DNA from 3 places in the Pseudarthrobacter sp. NCCP-2145 genome. Region 1 is predicted to be linked to each of the others. Evidence: predicted binding sites of a transcription regulator. Region 1 holds the regulator's gene; each other region holds the start of a gene.

Evidence for each region. Region 1 encodes HrcA, which represses chaperone genes, less so after heat shock. Its sites were predicted from a motif close to TTNGCACTCGNNNNNNNCGAGTGCNAA; they were not measured.
Region 2: groL (chaperonin GroEL) is a predicted target of HrcA. The motif match lies at 5,439-5,465, and genes of this name have one in related genera.
Region 3: groES (co-chaperone GroES) is a predicted target of HrcA. The motif match lies at 4,732-4,758, and genes of this name have one in related genera.

What each region holds. Positions count from the first base shown of each region.
Region 1 is NZ_BRCG01000001.1:50,499-58,011, reverse strand. It holds gene NFU08_RS00265 (GerMN domain-containing protein) at 1-385, shown strand, start outside; gene NFU08_RS00260 (16S rRNA (uracil(1498)-N(3))-methyltransferase) at 414-1,193, opposite strand; gene dnaJ (molecular chaperone DnaJ) at 1,196-2,323, opposite strand; gene hrcA (heat-inducible transcriptional repressor HrcA) at 2,405-3,418, opposite strand; gene NFU08_RS00245 (DUF3097 domain-containing protein) at 3,594-4,442, shown strand; gene NFU08_RS00240 (DUF4870 domain-containing protein) at 4,596-5,015, shown strand; gene hemW (radical SAM family heme chaperone HemW) at 5,057-6,286, opposite strand; gene lepA (translation elongation factor 4) at 6,323-7,513, opposite strand, start outside.
Region 2 is NZ_BRCG01000035.1:4,044-11,556, forward strand. It holds gene NFU08_RS20270 (threonine/serine exporter ThrE family protein) at 1-865, shown strand, start outside; gene NFU08_RS20275 (siderophore-interacting protein) at 890-1,729, opposite strand; gene NFU08_RS20280 (uracil-DNA glycosylase) at 1,744-2,514, opposite strand; gene NFU08_RS20285 (DUF3263 domain-containing protein) at 2,656-2,985, shown strand; gene NFU08_RS20290 (LytR C-terminal domain-containing protein) at 3,036-3,683, shown strand; gene NFU08_RS20295 (cold-shock protein) at 3,876-4,082, shown strand; gene NFU08_RS20300 (ABC transporter substrate-binding protein) at 4,079-5,353, shown strand; gene groL (chaperonin GroEL) at 5,641-7,275, shown strand; gene NFU08_RS20310 (ABC transporter substrate-binding protein) at 7,360-7,513, opposite strand, start outside.
Region 3 is NZ_BRCG01000004.1:7,058-14,570, forward strand. It holds gene NFU08_RS04330 (glycoside hydrolase family 3 N-terminal domain-containing protein) at 1-1,244, shown strand, start outside; gene NFU08_RS04335 (shikimate 5-dehydrogenase) at 1,330-2,148, shown strand; gene NFU08_RS04340 (class I SAM-dependent methyltransferase) at 2,152-3,402, opposite strand; gene NFU08_RS04345 (hypothetical protein) at 3,457-3,828, shown strand; gene NFU08_RS04350 (DMT family transporter) at 3,756-4,688, opposite strand; gene groES (co-chaperone GroES) at 4,917-5,210, shown strand; gene groL (chaperonin GroEL) at 5,288-6,898, shown strand; gene NFU08_RS04365 (dihydrofolate reductase family protein) at 6,984-7,513, opposite strand, start outside.

The DNA.
Region 1 (7,513 bases):
GGTGGACGGGCACACGGACTACGTTGCTTTCGGCCATATCCAGCTGGGTGACCTTATGACGAGGGCCGCCGGCATGGTGGCCCCAGTCTGGATCATTGATCCGCAGGAGAACTCAGAAGTGGCGGCCGGGAGCGTCAAGATCACCGGCCGCAGCACCCTGTCCGGAGGCAAGCTCCGCTGGCAGATCCTCCGGACGGAAGATGACGGAAGCAAGGTCCCGTTCCTGACTGGGGAGACGACGGCGGCCGCCGAGCCAGGGCAGGCAGGACTGTTTACGCTGGCCCTCACACTTCCGGCCGGGGACTACGAATTGAAGGTGGCACAGGCCGGTACCGGGGATCAGCCGGACCAGAATGAGGATTCGCGGGCTTTCAAGGTCCGGTAGCCTACCCGGCCGGGGCACGCCGGGCTGGTCAGGGTGAGGGGGCGGTCCACCGGCCCAGGATGTCGCTGGCAAGCACGACGGCGGCCGGTCCGGCCGTTGACGAGCGCAGGACATGGTGCCCCAGCAGGGCGGTGACGGCGCCTTTCCCGCAGAGCCTGGTCACTTCCCTGGGGCTGATGCCGCCTTCCGGCCCGACGATCAGCAGCACTTCACGGGGTTCCGTTCCGTCCGCGACCAAAGAGGCTTCCAGAACCGCGCGCAGGGGGCGCACGGCGTCCTCATGCAGGATGACTGCCAGCCCCGCGGCCTCCACGAGGCCGGCCAGCGCGGCGGTGTCGACGGCGGGACGCACCTCGGGGACCCACGCGCGGCGCGCCTGCTTTGCTGCCGCCGCCACCACCGACTGCCACTTCGCGTGGGCTTTGGCCGCCCGGTCGCCCTTCCACCGCACAATGGACCGTTCGGACTGCCAGGGTATAACGGCGTCGATCCCGAGTTCAGTGCCCGTTTCGATGGCGAGTTCATCCCTGTCGCCCTTGGCCAGGGCCTGCACCAGCACCAGCCTCGTGGACGGCCGCTCCTCAACAGCCACTGAGGCGCACTCCACCTCCAGTCGTGCGGGCGTGGCCGCAAGCACCCGTCCGCTCATCCGCGTTCCGGCTCCGTCAACGATGTCGACCGGCTCACCCGGGGTGAGCCGCTTGACCGTGACGGCGTGCCGCGCCTCGGTCCCCTCGAGGACGAAGACCTGCCCCGCCACCATGTGGTCCAGGGACCCGGGCGGGGTGAAAAAGACAGGGTTGCTCACCGCTACAGGTTACCGAGCCGGTCCCGGAGCTTGGCGAACATGCCGCCGCTGGCCGCAAGCTTGCCCTCTGTGATCTGTTCACCGCGCATCTTGGCCAGCTGCCGCAGGAGCTCTTCCTGTGCGGCATCAAGCTTGGCGGGCGTCTCAACCTGGAGATGCACTTTGAGGTCACCGCGGCCGTAACCGCGCAAGTGGGTGACGCCAAGTCCACGAAGAGTGATGATCTCACCGGACTGGGTCCCGGGCTTGACGTCGATTTCCTGTGGCCCGTCGAACGTTTCCAGGCTCACTTCGGTGCCCAGGGCGGCCGCCGTCATCGGAATGTGCAGGGTGGCGTGGAGATCGTCGTTGTCGCGTACGTAGGTGGCGTCGTTGTTCACGCGGATCTCAACGTAAAGGTCACCGGACGGTCCGCCGGCCGGGCCTGCCTCGCCCTGGCCGGAAAGCTGGATCCGCGTTCCGGTGGCAACGCCGGCGGGAACCTTGATGGTCAGCGAACGGCGGCTCCGGATGCGTCCCTGGCCGCTGCACTCGTTGCACGGGTCCTTGATGACGGTGCCGAAACCTTCGCAGGTTCCGCACGGGGCTGCCGTCATGACCTGTCCCAGGATGGAACGGACGGCGCGCTGGACCTGGCCGCTGCCGCCGCAAATGTCGCAGCGTTCAGGATGGCTGCCGGGCTGGCAACAGGAACCCTCACAGGTTGGGCACGTGACGGCGGTGTCCACATCGAGCTTCTTGTTCACACCGAAGACAGCGTCGCGGAGTTCGATCCGGACGCTGATGAGGGCGTCCTGCCCGCGCCGCACCCGGGAGGCCGGGCCGGTGGAACCGCCGGCACCAAAGAAGGTGTCGAAAATGTCCTGGAAAGCGAACCCCTGGCCGGCGTATCCGCCACCGCCGAAGCCGTTGTCCGTCCCATTTTCGTTGCCCGTGGTGTCGTAGACCCGGCGTTTCTGGGGATCCGACAGGACTTCGTAGGCGTGGGTTACTGCCTTGAAGCGGTCCGACGCATCCTCACCCGGGTTGACGTCCGGGTGCAGGGTGCGTGCCAGCTTGCGGTAGGCCTTCTTGATCTCTTCTCCCGTGGCCTCCGGTGAGACTCCAAGGACGTCGTAGTGGCTGCTCAAAGTTCGTATCTCTTCCTTGTTGTACTGCCTGCAGTTGGACTGCTGGAAATGCTGTGGGTGTCCAGTGGTCCCGGCCGGGCCTCAGGGGCCCAGGATCCGGGAAAGGTAGCGGGCGACGGCCCTGACCGCGGCCATGGTGGTGGGATAGTCCATGCGTGTTGGTCCCAGAATGCCGATCTTTGCTGCGCTGTCCGGGCCGTAGCCGGTGGCCACCACCGATGCCTCGGCCAGTCCGTCGTAGGGATTCTCGCGGCCGATGCTGACAGCCACTCCGCGGTGGTCCTGCGCCATCTCGCTCAGCAGGCGGAGCATGACCACCTGCTCCTCCAGGGCTTCCAGCACCGGGCCGATGCTCAGTGGGAAGTCCACGTTGGACCGCGCCAAATTCGCTGTGCCGGCCATCACCATGCGTTCCTCGCGGCTGCTCTGCGCCAGGGCTTCCAGGCCGATAGCGAGGGCCTGCGCCGCCTGCCTTTGCCCCGGGGCAGCCGTGGCCACCACGGCAGGCAGGGACTGGGAGAGCTGGCTCAGCGGCGTTCCGGCAAGCGATCCGAGGAAGCGTGCCCGCAGGCCCGCCAAGGCGTCATCCCCCAGGTCCTGGCCGACGTCGATAACGCGCTGCTCCACCTTGCCGCTGTTGGCGATCAACACCACCAGCACCTTCCGCGGGGCGAGGAGGACAAATTCGATATGCCGGACCAGGGCCCTGCTCAAGTGAGGGTACTGGACCACGGCAACCTGGTTGGTCAGCTGGGACAGGAGCCGGACAGTGCGGTCCAGGACATCGTCCAGGTCGTCCGATCCTTCCAGCAGGGACTGGATGGCGCGGCGCTCCGCCGGGGAGAGCGGCTTGACGGCAGAGATCTGGTCCACGAAGAGCCGGTATCCCTTATCTGTCGGAATCCGCCCGGCGCTGGTGTGCGGGGCCGTGATCAGGCCCTCTTCCTCCAGTGCCGCCATGTCATTCCTGATGGTTGCGCTGGACACACCGAGATGATGGCGCTCCACCAGGGCTTTGGATCCCACGGGTTCGCGGGAATGGACGTAGTCCTCCACGATGGCACGGAGTACTTCAAGTTTGCGTGGCTCGCTCACACTCCACCTCCATCCAGGGTTGGGGCGGCAGCGCCGCCCGCGCTGTGCCGCCCATCGTTTAGCACTCGACATGCCCAAGTGCTAACAGTCTATTATGCCTCTGCCCGTTGCTAGCATTGGTACCGCTCCGGGCGAAATTCCGGACCTGTGATCGAGCGCTAGGCGGAGTGAATCAATGCATTACCAGAACTGGGGACCCCAGGACATGTCCGCTCCGTCCAGCGCTGCCCTGCCTGAAGTGCCTGTTGAGCGCGGAATGGTGCTGGAGGACGTCCAGTCCGGCTGGGTGGGCGCCGTGACCCGCGTGGAGAAGTCCGGCGGCATGCATGTGGTGGCACTCGAGGACAGGCGCGGCAAGTCCAGGTCTTTCCGCCTGGGGTTCGGCTTCCTCCTCGAGGGGCAAGCTATCAAGCTCCTCCCGCCGGCGCCCCGCCAGGCTCCCACCGCTGCAGCCGGCCGGACAGCCTCGGGTTCGGTCCGGGTGGCCGGCCAGCGGGCGCAGGTCGCCAAGGCCAGCCGGATCTGGGTTGAGGGAAAGCACGACGCCGAACTGGTGGAAAAGGTCTGGGGAGACGACCTTCGGGTGGAAGGCATCGTCGTCGAACCCCTCCACGGCATCGACGACCTTGCCGGCGCGGTAGCCGAGTTCAGGCCCGGACCGGGCCGGCGCCTCGGAGTTTTGGTGGACCACCTGGTTCCGGACTCCAAGGAATCGCGCATCGCGGACGCCGTCATGGCCTTGCCGGGTGCTGCCGGGAACGTGCTGATCGTAGGCCACCCCTATGTGGACGTCTGGCAGGCGATCCGGCCGGCTGTCCTGGGCATCGAAAAATGGCCTGTGGTGCCGCGCGGGCAGGACTGGAAGACCGGTATCCTCACCGCGTTCGGCTGGCCCCATGCCACCAAGGAGGACATCGGTCTCGGGTGGCAGAAGCTGCTGGGTGCGGTCCGCACCTACGCGGACCTGGAAGCCTCCCTGCTGGGGAGGGTAGAGGAAGTCATTGACTTCCTCACGGTTCCCTGACAGGTACCCCGTTGCCGCTGCGCCTGGAGCCCAAGGCAACTTCTGGGCGTCCAGCCAGTATTCTTGGTAGTGCGGAACCTGCGGTAGTTGCAGGCTGGCGCAACCTCTATGCACTCTTAGCCATCTCCATTGCACTTTCAGAAGGAACAGACTGTGGCAGAAAACGCACGCGATCACAGGGACACCCAGGGCGGCCAGGGCCGTTCGGAATACCATGGCGTTCCGGCGAATGCGCTGCCCCTGACAGCCAGCGAGGACCGGCAGTGGGCCACCATGGCCCATTTCGGCGGAATCCTGGGCTGCGTTCCGGCTCTGCTGATCTACCTGATTTTCCGGGACCGGGGCCCTTTCACGGCGCAGGAGTCCAAGGAAGCGCTCAACTTCAGCCTGCCGCCCACCATCGCTGCTGTGGTGGCGAACATCCTGGTGTTTGTTCCGGTGGTCGGCAACATTTTTGCCGTGATTGCCACCCTCATCTGGATCGCCTTGACCTGCTTCTCCGTGGCAGCCGGCATCCATGTCAACAAGGGCCAGCCGCACCGCTACCCGTACAACCTGCGCTGGATCAAGTAGTCCCCGCCGGCTCCCAGCACCGGTTCCCAGCCTTTAAACTGCTAGTCCGGCAGGACCCGGCGCACCACCGCGTCCGCCAGCAGCCTGCCCTTCAGCGTGAGGACCAGCCGTCCCGCGAAAGCGGCGGCAGGATCCACCAGTTCCTCCGCGATCAGCCCGGCGACCTCGCGCCGCCCTGTGGCGCCGAGCGAAGCGATCTCGAGGCCAGAGTGGAGGCGGACCTCAAGCATCACCCGCTCCATATTCCGGGTTTCAGAATCCAGGGTTTCCCTCCCCGCCGCCGGTGACATTCCTTGCGCAAGGCGTCCGGCGTAGGCAGTGGGGTGCTTGACGTTCCACCAGCGGACACCGCCCACGTGCGAGTGGGCTCCGGGCCCGATCCCCCACCAGTCGTCGCCGCGCCAGTAGGCGAGGTTGTGGCGGCAGGCCTGTCCGGGCGTGCGGGCCCAGTTGCTGACCTCGTACCAGGCAAGGCCTGCTTTGGTGATCAGCTCATCGGCGAGCTCGTACTTGTCGGCGTGGTCGTCGTCGTCGATCCCCGGAACTTCACCACGGCGGATCTGTGCGGCGAGCTTGGTCCCGTCCTCGATAATCAGCGCGTAAGCGCTGATGTGGTCCGGCTGGTAGGACAGGGCGGTCTCGAGCGAGTACCGCCAATCGTCCAGCGACTCCCCCGGCGTGCCGTAGATGAGGTCCAGGCTGACGGCCAGCCCGGCGTCCCGGGCCCACTGCACTACCTGCGGCACGCGGCTGGGCGTGTGGGTCCGGTCAAGGACCTTGAGGACGTGCGGAACGGCTGACTGCATGCCGAACGAAATCCGGGTGAACCCGGCCTCCTTCAGGACGGCAAGGGATTCCGGGGTGACCGAGTCCGGGTTGGCCTCCGTAGTGACCTCGGCGCCGTCCTCGATGCCCCACTGGTCGATGGCGCGCCCCAGGATCAGGGCCAGGTCCTCCGCGGGGAGCAGGGTTGGCGTGCCGCCTCCGAAGAACACTGTGCTGAGCGGCCGCGCGGGGAGGCCGGATTCTGCAAGGACGCTGGCCGCCAGGGACACTTCCGAGGCCGCGGTGGCGGCATAGGCATCCTGCGAGGCGCCGCCACCGAGCTCCGTGGCGGTATAGGTGTTGAAGTCGCAGTAGCCGCAGCGGACGGAGCAGAACGGGATGTGAACATAGAGCCCGAATGCCCGGTCCGCCGCACCGTCGGCTGCCTGGCGGGGCAGCAGACCGTCCGACGGCGCCGGGTCGCCCAGGGGAAGAACGCTAGGCACTGCAGGGTCCTCCTGCACTGCCGGCCGCTGTAACCACTACTTCCTGGCCTTGTCCTTGGACTCGTCTGTGGTGAGCGCAGCGATGAAGGCTTCCTGGGGGACTTCGACGCGGCCCACCATCTTCATGCGCTTCTTGCCTTCCTTCTGCTTTTCCAGCAGTTTGCGCTTACGGGAGATGTCACCGCCGTAGCACTTGGCCAGGACGTCCTTGCGGATGGCGCGGATGCTTTCGCGGGCGATGATCCTGGAGCCGATGGCCGCCTGGATGGGCACCTCGAACTGCTGGCGGGGAATGAGCTCGCGCAGCTTGGTGGTCATCATGACGCCGTACGCGTAGGCCTTGTCGCGGTGGGTGATGGCGGAGAAGGCATCCACCTGCTCGCCCTGGAGCATGATGTCCACCTTGACAAGGTCGGCCACCTGGTCGCCGTCGGCCTTCCAGTCCAGGGAACCGTAGCCGCGGGTCTTGGACTTCAGGATGTCGAAGAAGTCGAACACGATCTCGGCCAATGGAAGGCGGTACCGGATTTCCACCCGGTCCTCGGACAGGTAGTCCATGCCGCCCATCACACCGCGGCGGCTCTGGCAGAGCTCCATGATGGCTCCGACGAATTCGTTTGGGGCCAGGATGGTGGCGGCCACCATGGGCTCGCGGACCTCGGAGATTTTGCCGGAGGGGTATTCGCTGGGGTTGGTCACGTGGACCACTTTCTTGTCCTCCAGCGTGACCTCGTACTCCACGTTGGGGGCGGTGGAGATCAGGTCCAGGTTGTACTCGCGCTCCAGCCGCTCGCGCGTGATTTCAAGGTGGAGCAGGCCCAGGAAGCCAACACGGAAGCCGAAGCCAAGGGCGGCGGACGTTTCGGGCTCGTAGACCAGGGCGGCGTCGTTGAGCATCAGCTTCTCCAGCGCATCGCGCAGCACCGGGTAGTCCGTGCCGTCCAGCGGGTACAGACCGGAAAAGACCATGGGCTTGGCATCCGCATAGCCGGGAAGCGAATCCGCGGCAGGCTTGGCAAGGTTGGTCACGGTGTCGCCCACCTTGGACAGGCGGACATCCTTCACACCCGTGATGAGGTAGCCCACTTCTCCGACGCCCAGGCCCTTGGAGGGGGTGGGTTCCGGGGAGCTCACTCCGATCTCAAGGAGTTCGTGCGTGGCCCGGGTGGACATCATCTGGATGCGTTCGCGGGGGTGCAGCATGCCGTCCACCACCCTGACATAGGT
Region 2 (7,513 bases), on a different contig from region 1:
GGGCGGCGGGCCGGTGTCCTCCGCCATTGCGTTCGCCGTCAACATCGGCGTGAGCCTGCTGGCCCGCCAGCTGGGCCGCTGGCGCGTGCCGGACTTCTTCACCACCGCCAGCTGCTCCTTCGCGGTGACCCTGCTGGCTCTGCTGTTGTGGCAGTTTGGGCTGACTACCTCTCCGGCGATCGTGGTGGTGGGCGGAATCCTCCTGCTCCTGCCCACAGGCCGGCTGGTCTCCTCCGTGCAGGACGCCATCAATGGCTTCCCCGTGACCGCGGCGGGGCGGTTCCTTTCCACCCTGCTGACCTTTGGCGCGCTGGTAGCGGGCATCGCCGTCGCTTTTGTGGTGGGCCAGCTGACCGGCATGCAGGCCATCGACGTGACGCAGACCTTCCCGCCCGCCTACGACCTGTGGGTGCTGGTGATCCTGGTTGCCGTGGCGGTGATGGCCATCGGGGTGACCGAGCAGACAACCTGGCAGCTCCTGCTGCCCACCGCCGCGGTAGGGGTCGCGGGGTACCTGGTCCTGCTGGGCGGCGGCCTGCTGGGCATTGGCGACCGGTTCTCGCCGGCCCTGGCTGCCGTGGAGATCGGCCTGCTGGCGCGGGTGGTCGCTCTGCGGATGGGCGCACCCCAGCTGGTGGTGGCGGTGCCGGCGGCACTGATCCTGCTGCCCGGCCTCACCATTTTCCGCTCCATGTACGTCCTGACCATCGAGGAAGCCGAGATCCTGCTCGGCGCCGGCGGGATGCTCAACGCAGGTGCCATCGTCCTGGGAACTGCCGGGGGGATCGTGCTGGGGGATACCTTGGCGAGGCCGCTGACCCGCAGCCTGGCCAGCAACGAGCGGCGGCGGGCCCGCCGCCGCTGACCGGGCCGGCCTGGATCTGTCCTCCTAGATCTGCCCTACGGGCAACTTCTTCTCGGCCTGGAAGACGTCCTCGACGCGGCCCCTGGCCCAGTAGCCGGACAGGGACACCTGCTTGCGGTCCAGTCCGCGCTGGACGAACAGGACATCCCGGAGCGCCTTCATGTAGCCCCGCTCGCCGTGGGCAAAAACGTCCACCCTCCCCGCAGGCCAGTCAGCCTCCGCAACGGCCTGCACCAGGACGTTGCTTTGGCCGGCGGGGACACCGCGGCGGAAGAGCCAGTGCAGTTCCAGCCCGGACGGTGCGGCAATCGGCTGGATGTCGGCGTCGGAATCGACCTCGAGGAACGCGACGCCGGCCGCTTCCGCCGGCAGGGATTCAATGCAGGCGGCGATGGCGGGCAGGGCGGCCTCATCTCCGGCGAACAGGTACCAGTCGGCTTCGGGGTCCGGGTTGTACGCACCCCCCGGGCCGGTGAAAGTCAGGGTGTCGCCTGGCTCGGCCCTGGCCGCCCAGGGGCCAGCCAGCCCCTCGTCGCCGTGGACCACAAAGTCGATGGCAAGTTGCCGGGCCGCGGTATCCACCCAGCGGAGGGTGTATGTGCGCGTGAAAGGCCATTGTTCCCGGGGCATGGTCTCCCGGATGCTCCACAGATCCAGGGGCGAAGGATACCGGACCCCCGGCTGCGGAAAGACGATCTTGACGTACCGGTCAACAAAGCCGTTATTGACGAAATCGGCGAAACCGTCCCCGCCCGCGACAATCCGGACCATCTGCGGCGCGAGCTGTTCCCGGCGGACCACCGTGAGGTTGACCTGGGGGCGGCTTTTCTTGCTGGCGCTGGTGGAGGCGGGAACAATGCTCATAAGGCAAGCCTAAGCTAGGGCACCGCCGGAAGCTCCCAGGTTACGTCCGCGGCCCCCTGCTCCCGCAGGAGCTTGTTGACGCGGCTGAACGGGCGGGAGCTAAAGAAACCCCGTGAAGCGGACAAGGGGCTGGGGTGCGCGCTGGACACTGCCGGGACCCCGGGCAGCAGCGTGCGCACGCTCTCGGCGTCCTTCCCCCACAGAACCGCGACCAGCGGCAGGGGTGACCCGTCCGGTGCCCGCCGCGCGCCCAGCGCCTCGACGGCCGCCGTCGTAATGTCTTCCCAGCCCTTCCTCCGGTGGGATCCCGCAGATCCCGCCCGTACCGTCATCACCCGGTTCAGGAGCAGTACCCCCTGCCCGGCCCATGCGGAGAGGTCACCATGCACCCTCGGCGGGATTCCCAGGTCGGCCTCCAGCTCCCGGTAGATGTTCGCGAGGCTCCTGGGAATGGGCCGGACGTGCGGGTCAACGGCGAAGGACAGCCCGACGGCGTGCCCCGGCGTGGGGTAGGGGTCCTGTCCCACAATCAGCACCTTCACGTCCGCAAGGGGCTGGCGGAAGGCCCGCAGGACGTTCGACGGCGCCGGCAGGACCTGGTGACCGTCCGCCACTTCGCCTGCCGCGAAGCGAAGAACGGCGCGAAGTTGGGCGTCCACGCCGGAGAGTGCGGCGGCCCAGTCCGGGGCCATCAGCTCTGCCAGCGGCAGCTGCGCCAGCCCGGCGAAGCCGGTGCTGCCTGCAGGTTCCTGCTCCAGCTCAAACAAGGCGTCCGATTCAAACATCAGTCCATTCTTGCAGGCGGCGGGAGGCGCCGGCCGGACCGTACGGTGTGTGCGGCGGGGCTATGCGCAAATGACAATGGTGTTGTTCGTCCGTAGCATGGGGGTCAGACATTTTACGTAACCAGCTAAGGAGAGTGCGCCGTGGCGGAGCCAGCTCGGGAGCACGTGCCGGCGCAGGAACACCGGAACGCCCTGCTGGCGGATTTCACCCTGCGGGAGTCGCCGCTGAGCGAGCGGGACCAGCAGATGCTCGCCCTGGAGCGGCAGTGGTGGAAGTATGCGGGCGCCAAGGAGCAGGCCATCAGGGAACTGTTCGATCTGTCCGCCACGCACTATTACCAACTCCTCAACGCCCTGATCGACACCGAGGATGCGCTGGCGCATGACCCCATGCTGGTCAAGAGATTGCGTAGACTACGTACTTCGCGTCACCGTGCACGCACTGCACGCCGACTGGGGTCCGACGCATAAGACGCTCACGCTGAGTCCTCAGCAGCTACACACAAGGATGTCTCTCTCCCATGACCAAATACGCCCGCGATGAATTCGACAAGGTCCCGGAGACCGCGTCGCGACAAGGTGTACACCGCACAGCCTCCGCTCCGGCGCGGGTCCGTCTCTGGCCCATCCTGACTGCGGGGATTGTTGCGCTGGCCATCGGCGTGGTTTCTTTCCTGATCCTGCCCAGGCTCGGATTCGACGGTCCGGCAACCCAGGCGTCGTCGAGCCTGGAAGCAGCACCGCTGGCCGGAACCGGATCGACTCCGTCCGCCGCGCCGGACCCGTCAGACGTCCCCTCCACCGAGCCTGAGCCGTCGCCTTCCTCCGAACCTGCCGGCGCGGCAGGAAACGGGACATCGTCCAGCCCCCAGAGCACTGCGCAGGCCGCAACAGTGGATAAGGCCCAGGCCGTGGCGGTCTACAACGCTGCCGGAACTGCCGGGCTGGCCAGCCGCGTGGGCGGAACCCTGCAGGCGGACGGGTGGACACTGGGCCAGGTAGGCAACTGGGCAGGGGCACCCCAGCAGGGCTCCATCATCTTCTACGCGGGAGCGGCGCAGGAGGCCAACGCGCAGGCCCTCGCGGAACTTGTGGGCGTCCCCACCGTGGTGGAGAGCACCGAATTCCAGGTTCCCCTGGTGGTGGTGCTCGGGCCCGGATACCGGTAGGCCGGGGTTCCCAACAGGGCGCCTCACGCCACATCCGCACAGGTGAAGGCCGGGGTCACGCCTGAATAACGTTTGCGGCCGGCCATGCTGTGCCCCGGCGCTGCCGGCGAGCATTGGCTAGAGTGAATTCCGGGCTTCGAGCCACGGCGGCACCGGCGCAGCATCCCGGACCTAACGGAAAGAGTGGTCATCATGGCACGAGGAACCGTCAAATGGTTCAACGCGGAAAAAGGCTACGGCTTCATCACCGTTGACGGCTCCGGGGACGACGTTTTTGTCCACTGGTCCGCCATCCAGGGCGAGGGCTACCGCGCACTGGACGAGGGCCAGCGCGTGGAACTCGAAGTTGGCGAAGGCGAGAAAGGCCCGCAGGCCGAAAGCGTCCGGCCGGCCGAGTGAAGCACCCGTTTTCCTCCGCTGCACCCATCCGTCCGTTGTTCGCCGCAGCCCTCTGCGGCACTCTCGCCCTCACCGGCTGTTCCGGGGTGACCGGAAACGCGCGCACGGAACCGGCGGAGGCCTCAGGTGACGGCACGCTGCGGGTCGGCCTCATCCTGGACAACACCGGTGCCAACAGCTTCCTGAACGGTCCCCAACTTGCTGCCGCCAAGCTTGCCGTCAAGGAAATCAACGCTGCCGGCGGGCACAAGGGCCGGCCGGTGGAACTTCTCCCCGTTGAAACAGGCCAGGACACAGCGTCCCAGGCGCAGTCCCTGGTCCAGGCCACAGCGGATGTGGTCATTGGCCCCACCGACTCCAGCCACGCCTCCGCAGCCGTCGACATCCTCTCCAGGGCGCGGACGCCACTGATTTCGCCTGCCAACACCGCGGCCGGGCTCAGCAGCATAGCCAGCGGCGGATACTACTTCCGGACGGCCGCCGCCGATGTCGCGCAGGGACCCGTGCTTGCCAAGCTCGCCAAGGACGCCGGCGCCGCAACCATCTCCGTGGTGTACCAGGAAGGCTCCTACGGCAGCGATGTCTCCGCGGCCGTCTCCGCGTCCGCTGAACAGGCGGGCCTGGACGTGTTGTCAGCGGTGGGCTTCACACCGGGTGACGCGGGATCTGCGGCTGCCTCAATCCGCGAGGCGCAACCCGACGCCGTGATCCTGGTGGCCCGTGACGGCGCGCAGGGCGCCCTCGCTGAGCTCAACAACGCCGCCCTCGCAGGCTCAAGGCTTATCCTGAGCGACGGCGCCTTCAGCCGGTATGGCTCCCGGCTGGGAACCAGGGCCCTGGACGGTGCACGTGCGGTTGTCCCGGGGCAGCTTCCCTCGGCAGGGTTCCAGGAACGGCTGCTGGGCATCGATCCGGCCCTGAAGGACGTGTCCTTCGCAGCGGAGACGTACGACGCCGTGACCCTTGCCGCGCTCGCAGCGGCCAAGGCCGAGGACGACTCCGGGCGTTCAATCGCCGCGAGCCTGGTCTCGGTATCCGGCGGGACCGCTGGCGGAACAGGCCCGGCTGGAACGGCACCATGCGCCAGCTATAAAGAATGCCTGGCAGGCAAGGCGTCCGGTGCGGACATCAATTACGACGGCGAATCGGGCCCACTTGCCTTCGATGCCAACGGTGACATCACCTCGGCCGCCTACACGGTGTTCACATACGGCGCCGACAACAATCCCGCGGCCACCGGCGTTGAAACGGCAGGCCGCACCGCCGGCTGATCGCCCTCGGCGAAGACGCGCCCGCCAGGACGCTTTCCGCTTGTTATTCGCTTGCACTCTCACGTGGGGAGTGCTAATTATTGAGTTAGCACTCTGACGTACCGACTGCTAAGCAAAGCGTGGCTTCGGCCGGCGGCGCCGGCAGCGGTCGAGGAGCGAAGAAACACCTAACTGGAGTGAGACCCACACCCGAAGGCATACAGAGGCCGCCGGAAACGGGTCGTCCGTCGCGGGCACTGCAGCGAAGGTTCATTCTTAACGACTGTCCCGAAAGGACTACTGCCGTTATGGCCAAGATCATTGCATTTGATGAAGAGGCACGCCGCGGCCTTGAGCGGGGCCTGAACATCCTCGCCGACGCCGTTAAGGTCACCCTCGGCCCGCGTGGACGCAACGTCGTCCTCGAGAAGAAGTGGGGCGCCCCCACGATCACCAACGATGGTGTTTCCATCGCCAAGGAGATCGAGCTGGACGATCCTTACGAGAAGATCGGCGCCGAGCTGGTCAAGGAAGTTGCCAAGAAGACGGACGACGTCGCTGGCGACGGCACCACCACCGCCACCGTCCTGGCACAGGCACTGGTGAAGGAAGGCCTGCGCAACGTTGCTGCCGGCGCCGACCCGCTGTCCCTCAAGCGCGGCATCGAGAAGGCCGTTGAGGCCGTCACCGCCGAACTGCTGAACTCCGCCAAGGAGATCGAAACCAAGGAAGAGATCGCCGCCACGGCGTCCATCTCCGCCGGTGACGAGGAAATCGGTGCACTCATCGCCGAAGCCCTGGACAAGGTGGGCAAGGAAGGCGTCATCACGGTCGAGGAGTCCAACACCTTCGGCCTGGAGCTTGAGCTCACCGAAGGCATGCGCTTCGACAAGGGCTACATCTCGGCCTACTTCGTTACCGACGCTGAGCGCCAGGAAACGGTCCTCGAGGATCCGTACATCCTGATCGTCAACTCCAAGATCTCCAACGTCAAGGAACTGGTTGCTGTCCTGGAAAAGGTCATGCAGTCCAACAAGCCGCTGCTGATCATCGCTGAGGACATCGAGGGCGAGGCCCTGGCCACCCTGATTGTCAACAAGATCCGCGGCACCTTCAAGTCCGTCGCCGTCAAGGCTCCGGGCTTCGGCGACCGCCGCAAGGCACAGCTTGCCGACATCGCCGTCCTCACCGGCGGCCAGGTCATCTCCGAGGAAGTCGGCCTGAAGCTGGAAAATGCCGGCCTGGAACTCCTGGGCCAGGCACGCAAGGTTGTTGTCACCAAGGACGAGACCACCATCGTCGAGGGTGCCGGCGACGCCGACCAGATCGCCGGCCGCGTTTCCCAGATCCGCGCCGAGATCGAAAACTCCGACTCGGACTACGACCGCGAGAAGCTGCAGGAGCGCCTGGCCAAGCTGGCCGGCGGCGTTGCAGTCATCAAGGCCGGTGCCGCAACGGAAGTTGAGCTCAAGGAGCGCAAGCACCGCATCGAAGACGCCGTGCGCAACGCCAAGGCTGCCGTTGAGGAAGGCATCGTCGCCGGTGGCGGCGTGGCCCTCATCCAGGCCGGCGCCAAGGCATTCGCCAACCTGCAGCTGTCCGGCGACGAAGCAACCGGCGCCAACATCGTCCGCGTGGCCATCGACGCTCCGCTCAAGCAGATCGCCTTCAACGCCGGCCTGGAGCCGGGCGTTGTGGTGGACAAGGTCCGCGGCCTGCCCGCCGGCCACGGCCTGAACGCAGCCACCGGCGAGTATGTCGACCTGCTGGCCGCCGGCGTCAACGACCCCGTCAAGGTCACCCGCTCTGCCCTGCAGAACGCGGCTTCCATCGCTGGCCTCTTCCTCACCACCGAGGCAGTTGTTGCCGACAAGCCGGAGAAGAACGCTGCTCCTGCCGGTGGCGACGACATGGGTGGCATGGGCGGTATGGGCGGCTTCTAGCCACTCCTGCCGGGACCAGTCCCGCTAGACACGAATGTGGCCCCCTCTTCGGAGGGGGCCACATTCGTGTCTTACCGCAGGGTGTTACTTGGCGCTGGCCAGCATTCCCTCAACTTCCTTCTTGAATGCGTCAGCGGCCGCCTGGGGCGTGAGGCGGTCGTAGAGCACCTCATCGGTGTAGCGCTTGATGACGTTCTGCACGCTGCCCGCGCCTACCGGCGGAACAGGCGGCGCATCC
Region 3 (7,513 bases), on a different contig from region 1:
TGGCTGCCGCCGCCGGGGGACGGCCGTGGCCCGGGATCATCGCGGTGGACCAGGAAGGCGGCCAGGTTGCGCGGCTGGGCCTGCCCCTGACCGAATGGCCCACACCCATGAGCTACGGTGCCGCCGGCAGCGTGCCACTGGCCCGGGAAGCGGGGCAGGGCCTGGCCGCGGAACTGGTGCCCCTCGGGTTCAACCTGGATTTCGCGCCCGGCACCGATGTCACCATCGGGCCCGGCGATCCCACCATTGGCGCCAGGTCCATGTCCGCTGACCCCGACGCTGCGGGCTCGCTCGGCGTGGCGTTCTCGCAGGGAATGCTCGCTGCGGGGGTGCTGCCGGCAGTGAAGCACTTTCCGGGGCACGGCTCTGTGACGGTCGACTCCCACCACAACCTCCCGGCACAGCCGTCCACCGTGGCGGAGCTCGGCGGCCGCGACTGGAAGCCGTTCCGGGCCGCCATCGACGCCGGAGCTCCGATGGTGATGACCGGGCACATTGCGGTCCCGGCGCTGGAACCCGGCGTCCCGGCGTCGCTCTCCGGCCCTGCCTATGCGGCGCTGCGGGGACTCGGGTTCAAGGGCGTGGCGGTGACGGATGCCCTGAACATGGGCGCCGTGACCAAGCAGTACCCCGGCGGCACCGCCGCGGTGATGGCCCTCGCCGCGGGCGCGGACCTCCTGCTGATGCCCGCCGACGTAGGCCAGGCACACGCGGCGATCGTCCAGGCTGTGGCCTCCGGCGCCCTGCCCCCGGAGCGGCTGGACGAGGCAGCCCGCCGGGTGGCCACCATGATGGCCTGGCACGGCAGGACAGCCGCGGCGGCCGGCGCCCCGGCAGGCAGCGGCGGAGCCCTGTCAGCCCACGTTTCCGCGTCAGCGGTCACCATGCTCTCCGGACCCTGCACCGGCCCGCTGGTTCCCGGCGCGGTACAGGTGGACGGCGGCTCGCCGGCGGACAGGGCACGCTTCGAGGCGGCCGCGGCCAGGGCCGGCCTGGCCCTGGGCTCCGGACCCCTGGTCAGCCTCATCGGCTACGGCGGCCGGGGTGCGGGAGGAGACATTGCCGTGGCACTGGATGCCCCCTGGCCGCTGCGGGACTCGACGGCGCCGGTGAAGGTGGCCCTTTACGGGCGGAGCGACGGAGCCTTCGATGCCCTCGCCGCTGTCCTGGCGGGGAAAGCGGGCGCACCGGGGAAGCTGCCGGCCGCCGTCGGAAATTTCCCGGCGGGAACCGGCTGCCCCTGACCCAACTAGGTAGCAGCAGATGTCCGTTTGGACCCCGATACCGACATCTGCTGCTACCTGGTTGGGAATCCCGTTTAATGGTCGGGTGCCCATTCTCAATAAAGACATGACCCTCTGCATCTCACTCTCGGCGCGGCCCAGCAACAACGGGACCCGTTTCCACAACCACTTGTACGAGCAGCTGAACCTCAACTGGATCTACAAGGCGTTCGCCCCCACGAACCTGGAACAGGCCATTGCGGGCGTCCGCGGCCTGGGCATCCGCGGCTGCGCCATCTCCATGCCGTACAAGGAGGATGTGATTGCGCTGGTGGACGAGATGGACCCCTCGGCCAAGGCCATCGACTCCGTCAACACCATCGTGAACACGGACGGGCGCTTGAAGGCGTACAACACCGACTACACCGCGATCGAGCAGCTCCTGGCCACCAATAAGGTGCCCACCGGCTATTCGGTCCTGGTCCAGGGAGCGGGCGGCATGGCCAAGGCCACCGTTGCCGCGCTCCGCGACGCCGGCTTCGCGGATGTCACGGTCATCGCCCGGAACGAGGTTGCCGGGCGTGCGCTCGCGGACCAGTACGGCTTCAGGTGGCAGGAAGCGCTCGACGGCGGGACGGCGGACTTGATCATTAACGTGACCCCTATCGGTATGGCAGGAGGGGCGGAAGCTGACGCGCTCGCCTTCCCGCAGGAGGCCATCGACGCCGCCCAGGTGGTTTTCGACGTCGTGGCGCTGCCGGCCGAAACCCCGCTGATCAAGGCCGCGCGGGCCGCGGGAAAGCCGGTCATCACCGGGGCGGAGGTTGCCACCATCCAGGCCCTGGAACAGTTTGTGCTTTACACCGGCGTGCGGCCCACCGCTGGGCAGGTGCGTGCCGCTGAGGAGTTCATGCGGGCCCAGTAGCGGTTATTCGCGGGCAGTGCCCTGCGCCGGCTCCACCACGATGGCCACCCGGTCCTCCCCGATGCGGGTCAGGACCAGGGTGGCTGTTTTGGTTCCGGCTTTCTTGCCGGCTGCGCTCTTTCCCCCGGGGAGCAGCTGCTTGCGGAGTTCCTCGGGCGTGACGGCGGTGCCGCGCTTCTTGATGTCCAGCACGCCGATGCCGTTCTCCTTCACCCAGGCCTTGAGCGCCTTGACGTTGTAGGGCATCACCTCCAGCACCTTGTAGGCCCGGGCAAACGGTGTGTCCACCAGCCCGGGCGCGCACACATAGGCGATGTGCTCATCCACCAGGTGTCCGCCCAGCTGCAGCGCGATGTCCGCCACCAGCCCGGCGCGGATCACCGCGCCGTCGGGTTCGTAGAGGTAGCCCTCCACCGGGCCCACCGGAGCGGCAGGACCGGCGCCGAAGTCTTCTCCGCTGGTCAGCTCGGCCGCACCCTGGGCGCCAAGCACCAGTGCGGCCCGGCGGACTCCCGGCCGGCGCACTGCGTTGAACCACAGGGCCACCTCCGTCACATCCCCGGCCACGGAGACCCACTGCGCTTCGCAGTTGGCCGGAACGGAATCGTGCGGCATGCCCGGACCCATCTTGACCCCCACGGCCAGGCCGGAGGCCGCCAGGTTCTCAACGAAGGACAGTGGCGGCGAAAAAGCCTCCGGATCCCAGATCCGCTTGGTGCCCGATGTGGAAGTGACACGGCGCGCCGGATCCAGCCAGACGCCGTCGATCCCGTCCAGCGGCACTGCCGTGGCGTCCGCATGGACCACGGTGGCGTTGGGGAACGGGATCAGGTTGACGGTGGCGCAGGCTGCCGTGGTCTCATCCATCTCCACGGCGGTGACGTTGATGTCCATGGAAGCCAGCGCCAGGGAATCCGCGGCCAGCCCGCAGCCCAGGTCTGCAACGTGGCGGATCCCGGCCTCCGCGAACCGCTGGGCGTGGCGTGCGGCAACGTTGAGCCGGGTTGCCTGTTCCAGGCCGGCCTGGGTGAACAGCATGCTCCGGGCAAACTCGCCAAACTTCGCGGCCGCCCTGGTGCGGAGCCTGGACTGGGTCAGGACGGCGGAGACCAGTTCGGGGGAGTGGCCGGCCTTGCGGAGGGCCGAGTTCAGCTCGAAGGACTTCTCCTCCTGGTAAGGGCCCAGGGACGCCAAAAGCTCCCAGCCTTCCGGGGTGAGCAGTGGTGCAATCTGGTCCTGGGGAGCTTGAGCCATGGGTTCCAGCCTAGTGGAGGAGCAGCATGCCGGCGGGCCGATAGTGTTGAAGCCATGAAAGACAGTGCAGGTTCCCCGCAGTCCCGCCAGCACCACCCCGGGGGCCTGGCGCGGTTCGCCCGCCCGGCACTGATCGCCAGCGCCGTGGTTGCCGTGGTGTGCATCGCGCTGCTGGTCATCATCTTCTTCCTGGATGCCTTCAACGCCACCGTCTATTCGGTAGGTGGCAACAGCATCCAGGATGACACCCAGGAGGCCCAGGACATCCGCGGGCTGTACGCCGGAGCCCGCGCGGGCAGCATCTTCATCCTGGTTGTATCGCTCATGACGGCCGCGGCTGCCGCGGTGGCGCTTTACCGCGGGCGGAACTCGGCCGAAGAGGGCGACGGCGGGGAGGACGTCGATTTCGAGGACCTGGGCCGCTGAGGTGCTGTGCCGCCGGTACTGGTCAGCAGGACCCCTGAGATAACCAGGATGCCGCCAAAGACCTGGGGGACCGTGACGGGCTGGCCCAGGACAACCGTGATGATGGCGGTAAACACGGCGATGAGGTTGAGGTAGTTCCCGGCATTCGCGGCGGTGGTGCGTTTGAGCGCCAGGTTCCACAGCAGGTAGGAACCCAGCGACGGGAAGAGGACAATGTAGGCCAGCGACCAGCCCTCGGAGGCTGTAGCCGGCAGCCCGGCCCCTGTGCCCACCGCAAAGGGAACCAGGACGACAGCCGCCATGGCCACCTGCACCGCGGTGGACGTGATCGCCGGAACGGAGAGCCTGCGGGCTGTGATCGTGTAGAAGCCCCACACGGTGATGGCCGCGACGATCAGCAGCTCGCCGGCATTGATCGAGAAGGTCAGCAGCCGCTGCAGATCGCCTCCGGTGAGCACCAGCAGCACTCCGCAGAGGCCCAGCGCGATCCCTGCCCAGCCCAGCGGGCGCGGCCTGTCCCGGAGGAGGAGCACTGCCAGGACCATGATCAGGGCAGGGTTCGCGGCAGTCACCAGGGAAGCGTTCAGGGCCGAGGTGTGCCCCAGCGCGCTGTACAGCAGCAGGGTGTAGGCGCTCATGCCCAGGCAGCTCAGGAGCAGGAGCACCGGCCAGTGGCGCAGGACGGCGCGCCAGTCCGGTTTTTCCACCAGCTGCGCCAGGACCAGCAGCGGCACAGCGGCCAGGGCCCAGCGCCAGAATGTCAGCTGGAGCGGCTGCATGGTCTGCATGGCAGCCTGGCCCACAACAAAGTTGCCCGCCCAGAAGAGGGTGGCAAGAGTCAGGTAAACAGCGGCTCGCACCCGGCAAATCTACACGTCCCCGTGTTCCGCCCATGACGAAACTCTGGCACTCGCCTTGACCGAGTGCTAACCCTTGCATACAGTCTGTATTAGCACTCTCCCTAGGAGGGTGCTAATACATGAAGAGCTGCCAGCCAGGCTGCTGCCGGCACCCGCGACGACGGTTTGCCAGCCACGGTGGGAAGCTTTCCAGTCCACGAATTTGCTGACGAAGAAGGAGAGGTCCGAGTGTCGGTCTCTATTAAGCCTCTTGAGGATCGTATTGTTGTCCGCCCGCTCGAAGCCGAGCAGACCACGGCTTCCGGCCTGGTGATCCCGGACTCCGCGCAGGAGAAGCCGCAGGAAGGCGAAGTTGTTGCAGTAGGCCCCGGCCGCTTCGAAGACGGCAACCGCGTTCCCGTCGACGTAGCCGTTGGCGACGTCGTCATCTACTCCAAGTACGGCGGAACCGAAGTCAAGACCGGCGGCACCGAGTACCTCGTGCTCTCCGCCCGCGACGTCCTGGCGATCGTCGTAAAGTAACTCTCCGGATCCCCGTGCCGCTGGTCATGCGTTCTGCTGGTCAGCTGTGCGGGGTTCTGTCTTGAAAGGACAAAACCATGGCAAAGCAGCTTGCGTTTAACGACGCTGCCCGCCGGTCTCTTGAAGCCGGCATCGATAAGCTCGCCAACACCGTCAAGGTGACGCTCGGCCCCCGCGGCCGCAACGTCGTCCTGGACAAGAAGTGGGGCGCTCCCACCATCACGAACGACGGCGTCACCATCGCCCGCGAAGTGGAACTGGACGACCCCTACGAGAACCTTGGCGCGCAGCTGGCCAAGGAAGTGGCCACCAAGACCAACGATGTTGCCGGTGACGGCACCACCACGGCAACCGTCCTGGCACAGGCACTGGTCAAGGAAGGCCTGCGCAACGTAGCGGCAGGCGCCGCCCCCGGCCAGATCAAGCGCGGCATCGAGGTTTCCGTTGAAGCCGTCGCCGCCCGCCTGCTCGAGAACGCCCGCCCCGTTGAAGGCACCCAGGTGGCCAACGTTGCAGCGATCTCCGCCCAGAGCGACGAGGTTGGCGAACTCCTGGCCGAGGCCTTCGGCAAGGTTGGCAAGGATGGTGTGATCACCATCGAGGAATCCTCCACCACGCAGACCGAACTGGTCCTGACCGAGGGCATGCAGTTCGACAAGGGCTACCTGTCCCCGTACTTCGTCACCGACGCGGAACGCCAGGAAGCAGTCCTTGAGGACGCCCTTATCCTGATCAACCAGGGCAAGATCTCCAGCATCCAGGACTTCCTGCCGCTGCTGGAGAAGGCGCTGCAGAGCTCCAAGCCGCTCTTCATCATCGCCGAAGACGTTGACGGCGAGGCCCTGTCCACGCTGATCGTCAACCGCATCCGCGGCACCCTGAACGTTGTTGCCGTCAAGGCTCCGGGCTTCGGCGACCGCCGCAAGGCCATGCTGCAGGACATCGCCACCCTCACCGGTGCACAGGTTGTTTCCCCGGAACTGGGCCTGAGCCTGGACACCGTTGGCCTTGAGGTGCTGGGTACCGCCCGCCGCATCACGGTCACCAAGGACAACACCACCATCGTTGACGGCGCCGGTTCGGCCGAAGACGTGGCAGCACGCGTAGCCCAGCTCCGCGCCGAGCTGACCCGCACCGACTCCGACTGGGACCGTGAAAAGCTCCAGGAGCGCCTGGCCAAGCTGGCCGGCGGCATCGGTGTCATCAAGGTTGGCGCCGCCACCGAGGTTGAGCTGAAGGAAAAGAAGCACCGCATCGAGGACGCTGTGTCCTCCACCCGCGCTGCCCTTGAAGAGGGCATCGTTGCCGGCGGCGGTTCCGCCCTGATCCACGCCCTGAAGGCACTGGATGAGGACCCCGCCGTCAAGGCACTCGAAGGCGACGCCGCCGCTGCCGTGGGCATCGTCCGCCGCGCACTGGTGCAGCCGCTGCGCTGGATCGCCCAGAACGCGGGCTTCGACGGCTACGTTGTGACCTCCAAGGTCGCCGACCTGGAAACCAACAGCGGTTTCAACGCCAAGTCGGGCGAGTATGAGGACCTGATCGCTGCCGGTGTCATCGACCCCGTCAAGGTCACCCGTGCGGCCCTCCGCAACGCGGCCTCCATCGCTGCCCTGGTTCTCACCACCGAGACCCTGGTGGTGGAGAAGCCGGCCGAAGAGGACGAGCACGCAGGCCACAGCCACTAGCGTCCGCTCTTCGGCGACGCGCCCAGAGCCGTCGCACAAAAAACCGGTCCAGCTTCGGCTGGGCCGGTTTTTTGTGCCTTGGAGACTACGCTCCCGGCATGTCCTGCGTCCGGACCCCGCCGGCGCGCTCGTAGACCAGGGACACCGAGCCCTTTGGAAAGGTGCGGGCCGGCTCGGCGAGGCGGAACGTGGCGGGAACGGTCCCGGCGTCGAAAAGCCGCTTGCCCTGCCCGAGCGTGACCGGATAGAGCCACAGGTGGAGGCGGTCCAGGACGTCTGCCTGAAGGAGTGACCGGATGAGGACGCCGCTGCCGAACATGTGCACCTGGTTGTACTCGTCGCGGAGCCGGCCCGCGGCGGCGGCGTCCGGGAGGACCGTCGTTCCCTCCCACGTCGGATCAGTCAGGGTGCTGGAGACGACGAACTTGGGCACCCGGTTGAGCGTGCCGCCAATGTCATCGGACTGGTTCGGCCAGTAGGCCGCGAAGATGTCGTAGGTCTTCCGGCCGAGAAGCAGGGCATCGATGTGGCCGATCCCTGCCTCGATGGCTGCCTCGGCTTCGGCATCGGACACCGGTAACTGCCAGCCGCCCAAGGTAAAACCGCCTTCGGTGT